Linked DNA regions of Persicobacter psychrovividus. The main gene of each other region encodes a partner of the protein of the gene in region 2 in a complex. Links are inferred from orthologs where the notes say so. Each region holds a gene or a part of one and is shown on either strand. Other genes may lie near its edges.

Region 1 (5,069 bases), 160 kb from region 2 along the record:
CGCTATGTAGTGAATAATATTAAAAATCATTACAAAGAAAACATGAAATAGGCATTCAAGCAAGTATGCCTATTTTTGATTCCCCTTTTTTCGGTCGAAAAACACCTTCTGAATCCATCGTGGAAGAAATACCGCCCCCAAAAACAAGTAAGGGTAATAGGCCAGAAGCCGCCACAACAGGCTGGTACCAAAAGTAAACTCGCCCAGAAAATGCTGAAAAAACAGCCCGTAAAAATACTCCGCAGTACCGCTGCTTCCTGGCGTGGGTGATATCAGCATGACAATCCACATGATCAGCTGTCGCCCAAAAATAAACAGGTGTTCCTTAATGCTCAGCAGAACATACCCCCCCATCACCGCATTGAGCATCAGGTAGCGGGCAACCCATACAAACACCGTAGCAAGCACCACTTTAAACCAATAAGTTGCAGGCTTACCAATCAATTCTTTGGCGCCAAGGATCATTTCATCACCTTGCTTATTGGCCCTGGCACGGTATCTCCTTAAAAATCCCCAACTGGTGATTTTCAATAAAAGCCACTTGAAGCCTCTTGGATGCACCAATAAAGCAAAAGACATGACCAAAGTATAAATGGCAATCAAGGAATAGGAAGTCCAGAAAATGACGGGTAGGCTCTTCCCCAGGGCATCGGTCGTAATGCCATCAAAAATACTCCCATGAGCAAGGACAATCACCAATGGGGCGAAAACGACGAAAAACAGATTATCCAGAATGGCCGTCAGCATCACATAAGCCAGCGCGCGCCCGAAACTTAGGCCTTCTTTCATCAGAATAAAAACAGCCACCGCACTGCCTCCAACAACAGAAGGCGTAACGGCACTCGAAAACTCCCAAAGAATAATGACATAAAAGGAGGAGGTCCAGCTGAGTGATTTCCCCGTAAGGGTCCGAATACGATAGATGTATCCCGCATCCCGAAAAAGAATTACTATCACGGCAAGCACGAGGGAAAAGACCGACAAGGGTTGCAGCAACACTTGCAGGTTTTCCACACTTACGTGATCATCTGAAAGAAATAACCAAACAGAAATTGCCAGTCCGATCAACACTGGAATCCATATTTTATTCGGGTTAAGCGTCGAAAATGCTTTCTTGTTAGAAATTTCCATTATTTATATAGGTTCAACCCAAAAACTGTTAAATCCTGCACCGATGGTCAGGCTTAACTCCTGCCACTGTGCCAATTCCAAGATGGCCAGGAACGTGAAAATCATCCCTATACGATTACCCACTGCCATGAACAGCTCTTCAAAATTTTGCTTACCCTCCGCTTTCAGCAGGCTCAGCAGCCATTCCTTTTGACCTGAGATGGTATAATCATAAGGCGTAATTTGATGTACGTGTTCTTCCTCCTGGGCTTCCTTTCTGCGCATCACTTGCTGATAAACTTTCAATAATTTATACATATCAAGATTGTGCATCTCCATTTCCGTGGCGTATTCAGAAGCCAGTTCCTGCTGCTCGGCGATGATATTCCCCCGCTTTTGCTTGCCCAGCTCCCGCTCCTCCATCTTACGGAAATCTTCCATAACAGATTTATACTTTTTATAAGCCAGCAAATGTTGCATCAATTCCTCCCGTGGGTCGATCTCCTCCCCTTGCTCATCAAGCTCTGGGCGGGGCAACAACATTTTGGATTTTATTCGCATCAGCGTCGCGGCCACCACCATAAAATCGGAAGCCAACTCCACGTCCAGTTTGTTCATCGCATCGAGGTAGGATAAAAAGTCGGCAGTGATCTTTGCGATCGGAATATCATGTACATCCAGCTCATCGCGCTGGATAAAAAATAGTAATAAATCGAAGGGTCCCTCAAACAAGGGTAATTTAATTTCGAAAGACAAAAGATATCGTAAATTATAACCGTGAATAAAATTTAACCGCAGAAGACCTACAAATTTATCACTCCAAAGACAATTTTCAGCAACTTGCCAGATAAACAGTCATTTTAAACAAGTAATTAAAGATGTAAGAAAGTAAGTGATTATGGCTTTCAGCAAAGAAATTAACCGATAAAAAACTTTCATCGAGGATTTCTTGCCCTAATTTAGTACATTCTAAAAACATCACCTATTTTTGTATGTTCAAGTCCACTTAATTTTTAGGACTGAGAATTTATAAATTGCTCGCTTAGTCGGGCAAGGAAAAATAATTCATTATGCTTATAGAGCCAGGTAAACTATTAAAAACAATCAACAGTCCGGAGGACCTAAAGAAATTCGATAACAAGCAGCTCCATCAGGTACGTGATGAGTTGCGCCAGTTTATTATCGATAATGTTTCGGTCTATGGAGGGCATTTTGGTGCAAGCCTTGGAGTCGTTGAGTTGACTACCGCTTTGCATTATGTCTTTGATACCCCAAAAGATCAGTTGATCTGGGATGTGGGGCATCAAGCCTACGGACACAAAATCTTGACTGGCCGTCGTGAGCAATTTCATACCAACAGACTATACGGAGGGCTTTCGGGATTCCCCAAACGCAAAGAAAGCGAATACGACACCTTTGGGGTCGGCCACTCCTCTACCTCTATTTCTGCGGCCTTGGGAATGGCTGTTGCAAATAATCAATTCAAAGACGACCGTCATCACATTGCTGTAATTGGCGATGGAGCCATGACTGGCGGAATGGCTTTTGAAGGCATGAACCACGCCGGAGATCTTCAAGACTCCAATTTATTGATTATCCTTAATGATAATAATATGTCGATCGACCCTAATGTAGGGGCACTGAACGACTATCTGACTAATATTACGACCTCAAAAACTTACAATAAAGTAAAAGATGAGGTCTGGGATTTGCTGGGCAAAATTTCCAAATTTGGACCTAATGCGCAAGAACTGGCCTCAAAAATTGAGAACAGCACCAAGGCGTTTTTCATGCGCCACAGCAATCTTTTTGAGTCTTTCAATTTGCGCTATTTTGGGCCTGTTGACGGGCATGATCTCGATCATCTCGTTACCGTCCTCAAGGATCTGAAAGATATCAAAGGCCCGAAATTATTGCATGTCATGACCACCAAAGGGAAAGGTTATGCTCCTGCAGAAAAAGATCAGACCAAATGGCACGCCCCAGGAACTTTTGATAAGGTTACGGGCGAAATCCGCAAAAAAATCATTACGGATCCACAACCCCCAAAATTTCAGGATGTATTTGGCCATACCTTAGTTGAGCTGGCCAAAGAAAATGAAAAAATTATGGGAATTACCCCTGCCATGCCGTCGGGTTGTTCTTTGAACATCATGATGCGGGAAATTCCTGATCGTGCTTTTGATGTTGGTATTGCTGAACAGCATGCCGTTACATTTTCTGCGGGCTTGGCCACACAGGGAGCGGTTCCATTTTGCAATATCTATTCTACTTTTATGCAAAGGGCGTATGATCAGGTGATTCATGATGTCTGTATTCAGAATTTGCATGTGATTTTCTGCCTTGACCGTGCGGGATTTGCGGGTGCAGATGGGCCAACACACCACGGTGCTTATGATTTGGCTTTTATGCGTTGCATTCCAAACATTACGGTAATGGCACCAATGGACGAACAGGAATTGCGCAATATGATGTATACTGCGCAACTGAAGAAGAATGCCATGCCATTTTCTATCCGATACCCTCGAGGGCAAGGTAGTATGCCAAACTGGAGAACACCGATGGAAGAAATTCAGATTGGACAAGGTCGGACGGTTAAAGAAGGAAATGATATCGCTATTTTGTCCGTAGGTCCGGTGGGTAATTATGCTTTGGCCGCGGCAACGCAGCTGAAGAAAGATGCCGACATTGCCGTTTATGATATGCGATTTGTAAAACCCCTTGACGAAGCCATGCTTCACGAGGTGTTCTCAAAATTTGACAAAGTAATCACGGTGGAAGACGGTTGCCTGATGGGTGGTTTTGGGTCTGCGGTCTATGAATTTATGGTCGATCACCAATATCACGCAAAAATCAAACGTCTGGGTATTCCAGATGCCATTGTAGAACACGGTACGCAACAAGAGTTACACAAAGAGTGTGGTTTTGATGCTGAAGGTATTGCTGCCACTGTATGTGAAATGCTTGAGTTGGTGCCCACCTCTCAAAATCAATTAATTTAAAGGGAAAGCCCTTTTAGCCGAAAATATGTCTAAAATTAATTTTTATACCCAAGGAGAAGGATTCCCTGTAATCCTTCTTCATGGGTTTTGTGAAACTTCCAAAGTCTGGGAAGCATGGGTAAAATTGTTACCCAATAAATTCAAAGTTTACGTTCTCGATTTACCAGGTTTTGGTAAAAGCCCTCAGGTAGATGCCACCTCATTAGCGGACATTGCCAAAGAGGTGAACGCCCTGATGGAGGCTGAAAACATTGAAAAAACCATTATGATAGGCCATTCGCTCGGAGGCTATATCACTTTAGAGTTCGCGCAGCTTTTCCCTGAGAAGCTTAAAGGGTTTGGGCTTTTCCACTCCACTGCCTACGAGGACGATGAAGAGAAAAAAGCTAATCGTACCAAAACGATTGAATTTGTGGCAGAGAAAGGTGTCCGAGCATTCTCTAAAGGATTTGCCAAAAATCTTTTCGCCCCACAAAATATTGACAAATGTGCTGAAGACATTCAGCTGGTTGCTGACCTCTGTGCTGAAACTTCAAAAGAAACTTTTTGTCAATATGCCAGCATGATGCGCGATCGTCAGGACTACAAACCCACTTTAGAAGCCTTTGACCGACCGATATTTATCATCACGGGAAAAGAGGACCCTATTTTGGACCTGCAAGAGCAGAACGTTCAGGCTCGTTTGAGTCAATACATCACCCTTCACCTGATCGATGAAACCGGCCACATGGGTATGTTTGAACAACCAGAAGAAACGGCCGCCATGGTCAGTGGCTTTGTAAATGCAGTGAGTAAATTTTAATCGCATACAATCCCTTTATTTCCTTATGAAAAAATCCTTATCATTTTTTCTCATGCTCCTGTGCATGGGCTCAGTCGCGTTCGCTCAATCCAAAAAATCACCCACTTTAGATCAGATTTTTAAAGAAGGAATCTTCCGTGGGCATTCTGTCTATG
Region 2 (8,793 bases):
TTACGATGCCAATTACCTGTTTTTCTCCGCTAAAGCAAAAGGGGGCGCAAGTTATGATATTTATTACAGTGAACGTTCTGGTGCTGTTTGGCAAAAGCCAAAACCAATCAGTGGTGATGTAAACAGCTGGAAAAAGGAAGGCTCTCCTTCTTTAAGCCTGGATGGGAAAACCCTTTATTTTACCCGGGAAGAATTTGACTACACTGGCGAGGGGAAAAACAACCTGTACCAGTCGGAATGGGTGAATGTTGGGTCGTTTTCTGCTTCCAAAAAAGTTGCCGCAGCTTTTAATGAACATGATGTTCAGCGACCCGTGCTTTATCGTGGTGGTCAAACGATGCTGATGTCCCTGAAAGCCCCCAACGGAATTGGTGGTTATGATATTCACTATGCTCAAAACCAGGAAGGGCAGTGGAGCAAACCGCAACCGCTGAGTTTTGCCAATACCCCCAAAGATGATTTTCTTGGTGGCGTACCGATTACCCTTGAGCAACTTTACACGGTGGTCGACGAGCAGCTTTATCAGGTGAAAATTCCTGAAGACCTTCCAGTAACGCCTATGGTGCTTGTTCAGGGTTATGTGAAGGATAAAAAAATAGGTATGCACCTTCCTGCAACCATGCGCCTGGTGGATATCGAGGAAAATCAGGAGGTGCTGGTAACGCAAAATAATGTGAATGACGGCTTCTACAGCCTGATTGCCCCTGCGGGGAAAAAATACAAACTGACCTTCTTTGCCCCCAACCATGTGGAGGCGGATACCTTGCTCGACCTTTCGGCCATTACGACCTATAAAAAGGTCAAGCAAAATTTCGCCCTTTCTTCTGATATTCAGGTGCAGTTTTCGCTGGCAGATGTGAAGGATCAGCGTTCTACCAGTGGCAAAATTAATATCTATACTGGCAATCAGCTGGTGCATTCTTCCTTTTTCGAGGCGGGGCAGCAGCCAGAGGTCGTACCTTTGCCCTTGGGGAATAAATATCAGTTTGAAGTGCTGGCCAACACCTGTCAGCCATACCGTGGGATTATCAATTTTCAGCATACCAAGCGTTACCCTGAGGTGTTTGTGAAAAACATCAGAATGCGACGCAAAATTCAGGAGTTGTACTTTGAGATTTTGACCCCTGCGGGTGAAAAGCCCAAGAACACCGAAATCTACCTGATGAATGTAGAGTCGGGGAAAGAACGCACCTATTCTGCCGTCAGCCTGGCGTATCTGGAATATGGCTCACGTTATAAGGTGTTGGTGAAGCAGCACGAAAAGGTGATCAATCAGATGTCACTGGTGGTGGATTCCCGCGGGAAAATCTTTCAGGTAAGCCCAAAATGGAAGTGGGGACAGCCTTTGAAAAAACAGGTTATCGCACCTGAAGGGCCTAAGATTGAGATGAAGTTGAGTGAGATATAAGTGCTTGTAATGGAATTAACTTGATTTTCGACGATAGCGGTTTGTTGTAGGTAATTAAAATATGGGAAATCAGATTTGCGGAATATTGATAAACTCGTTACCGAGAGAATTTTCGGAAGATGAACTGGATACAAAGAAATTAAAAACTAAAATAATAGCCAATTCAATTTCAAACCTGTCTCCAAAAGATTTGAGTGTTACTTTTTCTGATGGCAATACATATATCTTTCTAGATCAGATTTTCTACAAAAACATAAGTGAAGAAGATACTTTAACTGACCTTGAAAGTGATTTAGTGGACATCTTTCCTAAATCAAAAATCTTAATAGTTGTCATAAATTATACGGTTGATTTCACTGGATATAGTTTAATTGAAAATGGAATAAAAATTAGAACTAAAGCTGTTGTTAAAGATCAAATCTTTCTTGACTATGGTGATATATATGATATTGAGCTTAAAATGCTGGAACAGTATCATCGCATGCGAGAAGGAAAACCTAGGAACTTGACTAAAATGCGTGAGTTATACCCAGGTTATTCTGATGATAAGCTTTATGTTATAGATAGAGATACAGGAATTAAGTTTTTTAAAAACAGGCAACATTTCGCAGATGAACTTCCGTATTTTTATAAAGACGGAACAAGCGACAACTTGCTGATTGAAAAACAAATTGGCTCATTCGTAGATAGCGACATTTACGAATTAGAAAAACTGAATTGGGTAGTGTTTCAAAGAAGAAAGATAAACTTCAAAAATGACTCGCTTAAAGAGTATATCTATCTGGCAAAAAAATAAAAAAACCTTCAACACGCTGTATATTTCATGGCTGGTTGGTGGTTTCCGAGAATTTGGTTCTTCGTAGAAATCCCGTCAATCTGCAAGATTGACTAGATTCGGAGGACAAATTTAGCAAGTCAATCTTGCAGATTGACTCCGCGGTAAACCGAAATTTCACTACCTTGAATTCAGCCACGAAAACATACAGTAAACGTTAAATGGCAGTCTCTAATTTTAACTTTACAAACGTTTTAAATACGTGCAAAAAAAAGGCGATCAGTTGTTGATCGCCTTTTTTGAGTTTTATGCGGGTACCTGTTCGGTCAGTGGCCTTAAATCTACGGGGACAACTCTTGAAACGCCCTGTTCCAGCATAGTGACGCCATACATAATGTCTGTCGAAGCCATCGTTCGCTTGTTGTGAGTAACGATGATGAACTGCGACTCATTGGAAAAGGTACGGATGATGTTGTTGAACTTGTCGATATTGGCATCGTCCAGTGGGGCATCAACCTCATCAAAGATACAAAAAGGCGCAGGCTTCAGTAGGTAGATCGCAAACAGCAAGGAGGTTGCCGTAAGTGTTTTTTCCCCACCTGAAAGCTGGCTGATCGATAATGGCCGCTTTCCCTTTGGTTTGGCAATAATGTCGATCTTGGACTCGAGCGGATTTTCTGGGTCGCTGAGTTTGAGGTCACAATCGTCCTCTTCCGTAAACAGGGACCTGAAAACCCGAATAAAGTTGGTTTTGATCTGATCAAAAGCATGCATAAAATTCTCTTTAGCCGTTTGATCAATATGCCCAATGGTTTCCATCAGAGAGGTTTTTGCAGCCTCCAAATCTTCTTTTTGTTCGGTGATGAACTGATATCGGGTCTTGATTTCATCGAAAGCCTCTACGGCCAAGGGGTTGATCGGCCCGACTTTAGCCAGCTTGTCTTTGGTCTCAGCAACTTTTTGCTTCAGCAATTCAAGGTCGGTGATCTGTTCTTCTTCTTCGGTTTCCGACTGATCTTCCTCCAATAATTGCTCAAGATCGACCTCAAACTCTACGCTCAGGCGTTCTTTAGTGGCACTCATGGCCATTTTGGTTTCATTCAGCAAATGAGAATATTTCAGCATCAGTTCATCAGCAACCTCTTTTTCACGCTGATATTGCTTCAGTTCCCCCTCTTCCAATTCAACCTGACTGCGCGCCTGCCCATAGTTTTTTTCCATGCGGGTGAGCTCTTCCTCCATTTGCGTGCGTTCGGCATTAAGGGCATCCAGAACCTCGTCATCACCCGTGTCATAGGCATTTACCGCTTCCTGTTCCCGTCGGTTTTTCTCCAGTTCCTGCTTTTGCTGCTGAACGGATTTTTTCAATTTTAGCGATAGCTGCTCCAGTTGTTCGAGTTGCTGAAGCGTGTTTTCCATACGATGTTCCAGCTTGTGAAACTCAAGGTTTACAGTATTAAATTGACTTTCTACACGTTGGTAATCTTCATAAATACGCTCGTGATCTTCCTCAAAAATTTCAGCTTCCTCCTGTAATTCAAGAATTTTCTGCTGCTCCTCTTCAAGCTGAGGAGTTCGCAGGGCAATTTCTTCGGCGAGCATACCCAGCTTTTCCTCCACCTCCTGTCGATTATTGTCTCCCTGACTGATGAGTTGCTGTGTTTGCTCGAAGCGGCTTTTGGCTACGGCCCGCTCCTGCGCTAAAATCCCCAGTGCAATTTTTGAATCGGAGAGCTGTTCGGCTTTTGATGCCGACTGCAGGGCATGAATTTCCTGCTCGGTCGTTTCAAGAGCATCCTCATTGGTCTTGAGCTGTTCCCTAAGCTGGGCAATTAATTTGGTGAGCTGCTCTATCTGGCGGCCACTTCCCAAATGGCTATTTTGTTCGGCATTTATGGCGCCTCCGCCGATGCTGAACTTTTTCTGAATAAAATCCCCCTCATTGGTGATGAAAATGCCTGGCGTGTCGAGCGGAATTTGCTGTCGGTGGGCGACAAAATACACTCCATGAAGCAGGAGTTCGAGGAGTGGTTTATAAGTGGAATCGCAGACCGCGACCTCAGCGGCAAGGGTACAGGCAGGCAATGGTGTTCCGACTGGGGCGCCACTGATGTTATCGAGGATGAAGAAGTTGGCTTTGCCTTTTTCTGCTGATTTTAAAAGCTGAATGGCTGCCATGGCTTCGGCTTGCGTTTGCACGACAAAATAGTGCATGAACGGTTCAAGGAAAGCGGAAAGCGCTGGGTGATATTGTTTCGGTGCATCCACAATTTCAGACAGTAGTGGCGCAGGCCCTTCGGACCATGCAGACTGCTGACGCAGACACTGGAGCGCTTCTGGGTAGCCCTCAAGATTCTCCATAATAGATTGCTTGAGCTGTAATTCATTGGTTTTGGCATCGAGTATTCGATTGGCGTTCCGAACCTGCTCGCGCAAACCTTCGGCAACCTGTTGCTGCTCCGCAATGCTTTCTTTCAGTTGTCGTTCTTCCGCTTCAAGCGCGGTGATGGCTTTGTGCTGCGCCTCGTGCTCCTGATCGAGCTGCAAGAGCGCCTGTTCAAAAGTGCTCAGTTCGCTTTTCTGCTGCTGCTCCTGAGCGGCGTTTTTTTCAAGCTCCTGCTTGAGTGCCGATTGCTGTACTTTGGCGACTTCCAGTGCTTTTTGTGCCTGATACAATCGTTGCTGACTGGCCTTTTCTGCTGAAATGGCAGAGGTCATTTTCTGTTTGTACTCATCGACCTGTGCTTTGAGCTGATTTTTCTGCTGCTCCAGTTGCGAGCGTTGCATTTCGCTGTCGTTGAACTGCCGTTCACTGGATTGCAGACTCATGTTTGTTGCTTGAGTTTGTTGCTCATTCATGGCCTGCTGCTCCATCAGTTCCTCACATTGTTGCTGCAATTGCTCGGCCCTTTCGGTCAGTAATCTTTTTTTCTCCAAAGCCACATGTTGCGCACTTTGGTAATCCCTGATTTTATTGACCTGCTGATTCAAGGCCGTCTGCTGGTTTTTCAGGGCGTGCTCTGTGTCTGTTAAAATGGCTTTTTGCTCCTCGATGGTGGCGGTTTTCAGGGCCATTTGGCTTGAAAGGGCAGTCCGCTGATCAGAGGCCGTTTGTAATTCCTGCGTGGCCCGTAAAAATTGATCGCGCAGATCGACAATCTCCAGGCAGGCAAGGGAAAGGCTCCACTTGCGGTAATCCTCCTTCAGCTTAAAATAGCGCTGGGCGGTTTTTGCCTGCCGTTCGAGGGAGCGCATATTTTTTTCAATTTCCGCCAGAAGATCGTCCACACGCTCAAGGTCCGCATCAGTATCGCGAAGTTTACGCATGGTTTCTTTCCTCCGAACCTTGAACTTTGAAATGCCCGCAGCCTCTTCAAATAACCCCCTTCGGGCATTTTCTTTGTCATTAAGGAGCTCTTCAACCATTCTGAGCTCAATAATGGCGTAGGAGTTGGCGGTAATTCCCGTGTCGAGGAAGAGCCCGTGAATGTCTTTGAGTCGGCAAGTAACGCCATTGAGCAGGTATTCACTGTCGCCGCTTCGGTAGTAACGTCTGCTGATCGTAACGGTGTTGTATTCCGTAGGGAGCAGGTTTTTGGTGTTTTTGAAAGTCAGTGACACCTCCGCCATATTGGTCGGCTTTCGCTGTTTGCTGCCATTAAAAAGGATATTCTCCATTTTTTCTGAGCGCAGGGCACTGGTTTTCTGCTCGCCGAGCACCCATCGGATGGCGTCAATAACATTGGACTTCCCGCAACCGTTGGGGCCAACGATCCCCGTGATGCCTTCGTTGAAGTTAATCTCTATACGATCACCAAAGCTCTTGAAGCCTTTTATTTCTAAGGACGTTAATTGCATTTTTTATTCTTCTGCGCTATGCTGATTTTTTAGTGAGTATGAGGTTGGTGGTCACAGATTTCCTGCGTGGGTACAGTCCCTGAACCTAAACATACTGGGCAGGCCGCATGGACGCGCTTTGCACCGTTGCATAGGGAGCAGGGGGCAAATCCGGTGTTGTTGCATATCTGGCAGATGGCATATTCGTTCAGCCCAAACTGATTGACGGTAATTTTTACCCCTTGCCCCTGACATGCTCGGCAGCGTTCTTTGCCAACGCCATGGCAGCGGGGGCAGGACTGGTCGAGGGTGCCTTTACCGCTACATTCGGCGCAGGCTTTGAGTCGGTAGCCGAGGGCATTACAATATTTACAGTCGATAATGACTTGCAATTTGCTTTGAATCTTTTGTTTCAGCGCAATGGCTGCAGGGTAATAGTGTCCTTTTTCACCTTCGAGGCCAATGTATTTTTCCACAAAATTTTGTGCATTCTTATACTGGTCAATCTGATAGAGGGTTTCGGCAAACAGATAGGCCATATCAGTGGGCAGGACATCCTTGGTGGCCAATGCCCGACGAAAGGCAATGTTGGCATTGGGGTAGTCTTGCTTATCCATGTACTGCTTGCCCAGGGTTACCCACTTAACCACCTCGGGGCTGAAACGATAATCCTGTCCCTGATAATACTGCGCCTGCGCATTGGTTGGTTGAAATAAACACCAAGCAAGCATCAACAACAGTATGCTGGCGAAGGGGTGGGCAGATTGGTCAAAAGATATAAATTTCAGCTTGCTGAACATGGTGATTAAAAAATTTGTGAATGCTTAAAATAATGTATTATCCTCAGAAAATGGCGGTTTTAACGCTTTTTAGCATTTCAAATCAGGATTTCTTTTTAGTGAAAATCGATTTGACAAACAGCAGAAACTCATCCCTGGTTTCGGCATTTGTGAGGATCTCCTTGAGGGTTTTGAACAGGTGCGAAAGGGTAACGGTTTTCGGCTGTTCAACCTCTGAGGCAGGAATAACCACCTCGGCAGCCTTTGGCTGAGGCTTGGGTGCTTTGGTTTTTTTCTCCTTATTTTTTTGAGGTTTGGCAATGGCGATCTTTCCATTTTTCTGCTTGACCTCAATCTCCTCGGCTTCCTCTATTGCCTTTTGGTCCTCTGCCGACCGCTGCGGCTTGTTGAGTTCATCAGCTTCCTGATAACTTTTCTGGGCATCTTTCATTCTGCCCATATTTTCGAGGATCATGCCGCGGTTGTTATGCGCTACGGCATCTTCTGGGTCAAGGGCGATGGCCTTGTCGTAATCAGCAATGGCACCGTCATAATCCTTGAGGCGTTCCTTGATGAAAGCTCTTGAAGAATAGCGGTAAGGGTTCGACGGTTCGAGGGATACGGCTTTGTCGAAATCCTTCATGGCCTTGTCGTGCTGCTTGAGCATAAAAAAACAAACGGCACGGTCGCCATAATACTGGGCATTGAAAGGGCTGGCATTGATCAGCATGGCGTAATCCTGCGCTGCCTCCTGATATTGTTTGTTTTTTCCGAGGGCAATGGCACGGTTCACACGGCTCAACTCATGATTTGGGTCGAGAAGTAATGCCTGATTAAATTTCTTGATGGCTTCGGGAAGCTTGTTTTTCTGAGCTTCGGCAAGGCCTTCTTGAAACAGATTATCTATATTCATGTGGATTCAGTTCGATCGATTTAAAAATTGCGCTTGCAAATATACGACTATTTGTCTTGATTTTTCACTTTTATCGGTAGTAGCTGCGCAAGCCAAGAGATGAAATAGGTAGCTGCACAGAGAATAATTTTCATATTTTAATATTCAGGATCGTCGCATTTCTCTTATTTTTGCGGGCATGAATAGTTCCGAAAACCAACTGAGTGCCATCAATTGGCCAAAGCGACTGGGAATACTTGTTGGTATTTCTTTTTTAATCCGACTCTGTATTGCTCATTTTACCGCTTTGGGTAACGATGAGGTGTATTATTGGACGTATGCCGTGCTGCCTGATATCAGCCATTTTGATCACCCCCCTTTGGTGGGCTGGCTTATACGGCTCAGCAGCCTGAATTTGAATTTTACCAATGAAGTGTTTATTCGCGGTGGGGCGCTATTGATTGGCTCGGTGAACATCGTGGTCTTTTTCAATATCGGTAAATACCTGAAAGATGAGCTGACAGGCTGGTACGCTGCCTTGCTTTATGTAGGCTCGGTTTATTGCAGTATTATTGCGGGAACTTTTATTCTCCCCGATACGCCGCAGTCTTTGTTCTGGCTCCTGGGGCTGTTTGCTTTTATTAAGGCTTTTGATGAAAATCGGCAGCAGGACGACCATGGCAAGCAACTGCTGCTGGCAGGGCTTTGGACGGGCTTGGCGATGTATAGTAAATACCACGGGGTGTTTCTGTGGATGGGTGCCTTGTTGTATATCAGTTTTAATAATTGGCGCTGGTGGTTGCGCTGGGAGCTGTATGCTGCGGGTATTTTGAGTATTCTGATTTTCTCTCCTGTGCTGTACTGGAATTATCAGAATGCATTTATCAGTTTTACTTTTCACGGTGAACGGGTAGATCCAAATACGGGAGTTAGGCCATTGTTTTTGATGCAGGCGGTATTGGGGCAGATTGCCTATAACAATCCCATCAATTCCGTTTTGTGTATTATTGCCCTTGTTGCTGCTCAGCGAAAAAAGTTGACGATTGACCCTTTGCGAAAAGTATTGATTTACATGGGGCTGCCCCTGGTGCTCTTGTTTACG

What was found. The genes of interacting proteins can lie anywhere in the genome.
Region 1: the proteins of smc (region 2) and AABK40_RS08535 are in contact, whole or in part, in a crystal structure (PDB 3ZGX), measured with the Bacillus subtilis proteins. The link is inferred for Persicobacter psychrovividus from one-to-one orthologs.

The regions. Positions count from the first base shown.
Region 1 is NZ_AP025292.1:1,992,178-1,997,246, forward strand. Bases 1-2,717 are described here. They hold AABK40_RS08535 (segregation and condensation protein A), read right to left. Parts: upstream 1,867-2,717; coding sequence 1,135-1,866; downstream 1-1,134. Other genes in these bases: AABK40_RS08530 (lysylphosphatidylglycerol synthase transmembrane domain-containing protein), read right to left, coding at 70-1,131; dxs (1-deoxy-D-xylulose-5-phosphate synthase), read left to right, coding at 2,181-2,717. In the rest of the region: more of dxs, read left to right, coding at 2,718-4,112; AABK40_RS08545 (alpha/beta fold hydrolase), read left to right, coding at 4,138-4,914; AABK40_RS08550 (S9 family peptidase), read left to right, coding at 4,979-5,069. UniProt on the Bacillus subtilis protein: Participates in chromosomal partition during cell division. May act via the formation of a condensin-like complex containing Smc and ScpB that pull DNA away from mid-cell into both cell halves.
Region 2 is NZ_AP025292.1:2,146,810-2,155,602, reverse strand. The notes cover bases 2,290-6,378. They hold smc (chromosome segregation protein SMC), read right to left. Parts: upstream 6,042-6,378; coding sequence 2,490-6,041; downstream 2,290-2,489. Other genes in these bases: AABK40_RS09160 (tetratricopeptide repeat protein), read right to left, coding at 6,071-6,378. Outside these bases: AABK40_RS09175 (TolB-like translocation protein), read left to right, coding at 1-1,408; AABK40_RS09170 (hypothetical protein), read left to right, coding at 1,470-2,204; more of AABK40_RS09160, read right to left, coding at 6,379-6,751; AABK40_RS09155 (tetratricopeptide repeat protein), read right to left, coding at 6,903-7,712; AABK40_RS09150 (ArnT family glycosyltransferase), read left to right, coding at 7,891-8,793. UniProt on the Bacillus subtilis protein: Required for chromosome condensation and partitioning.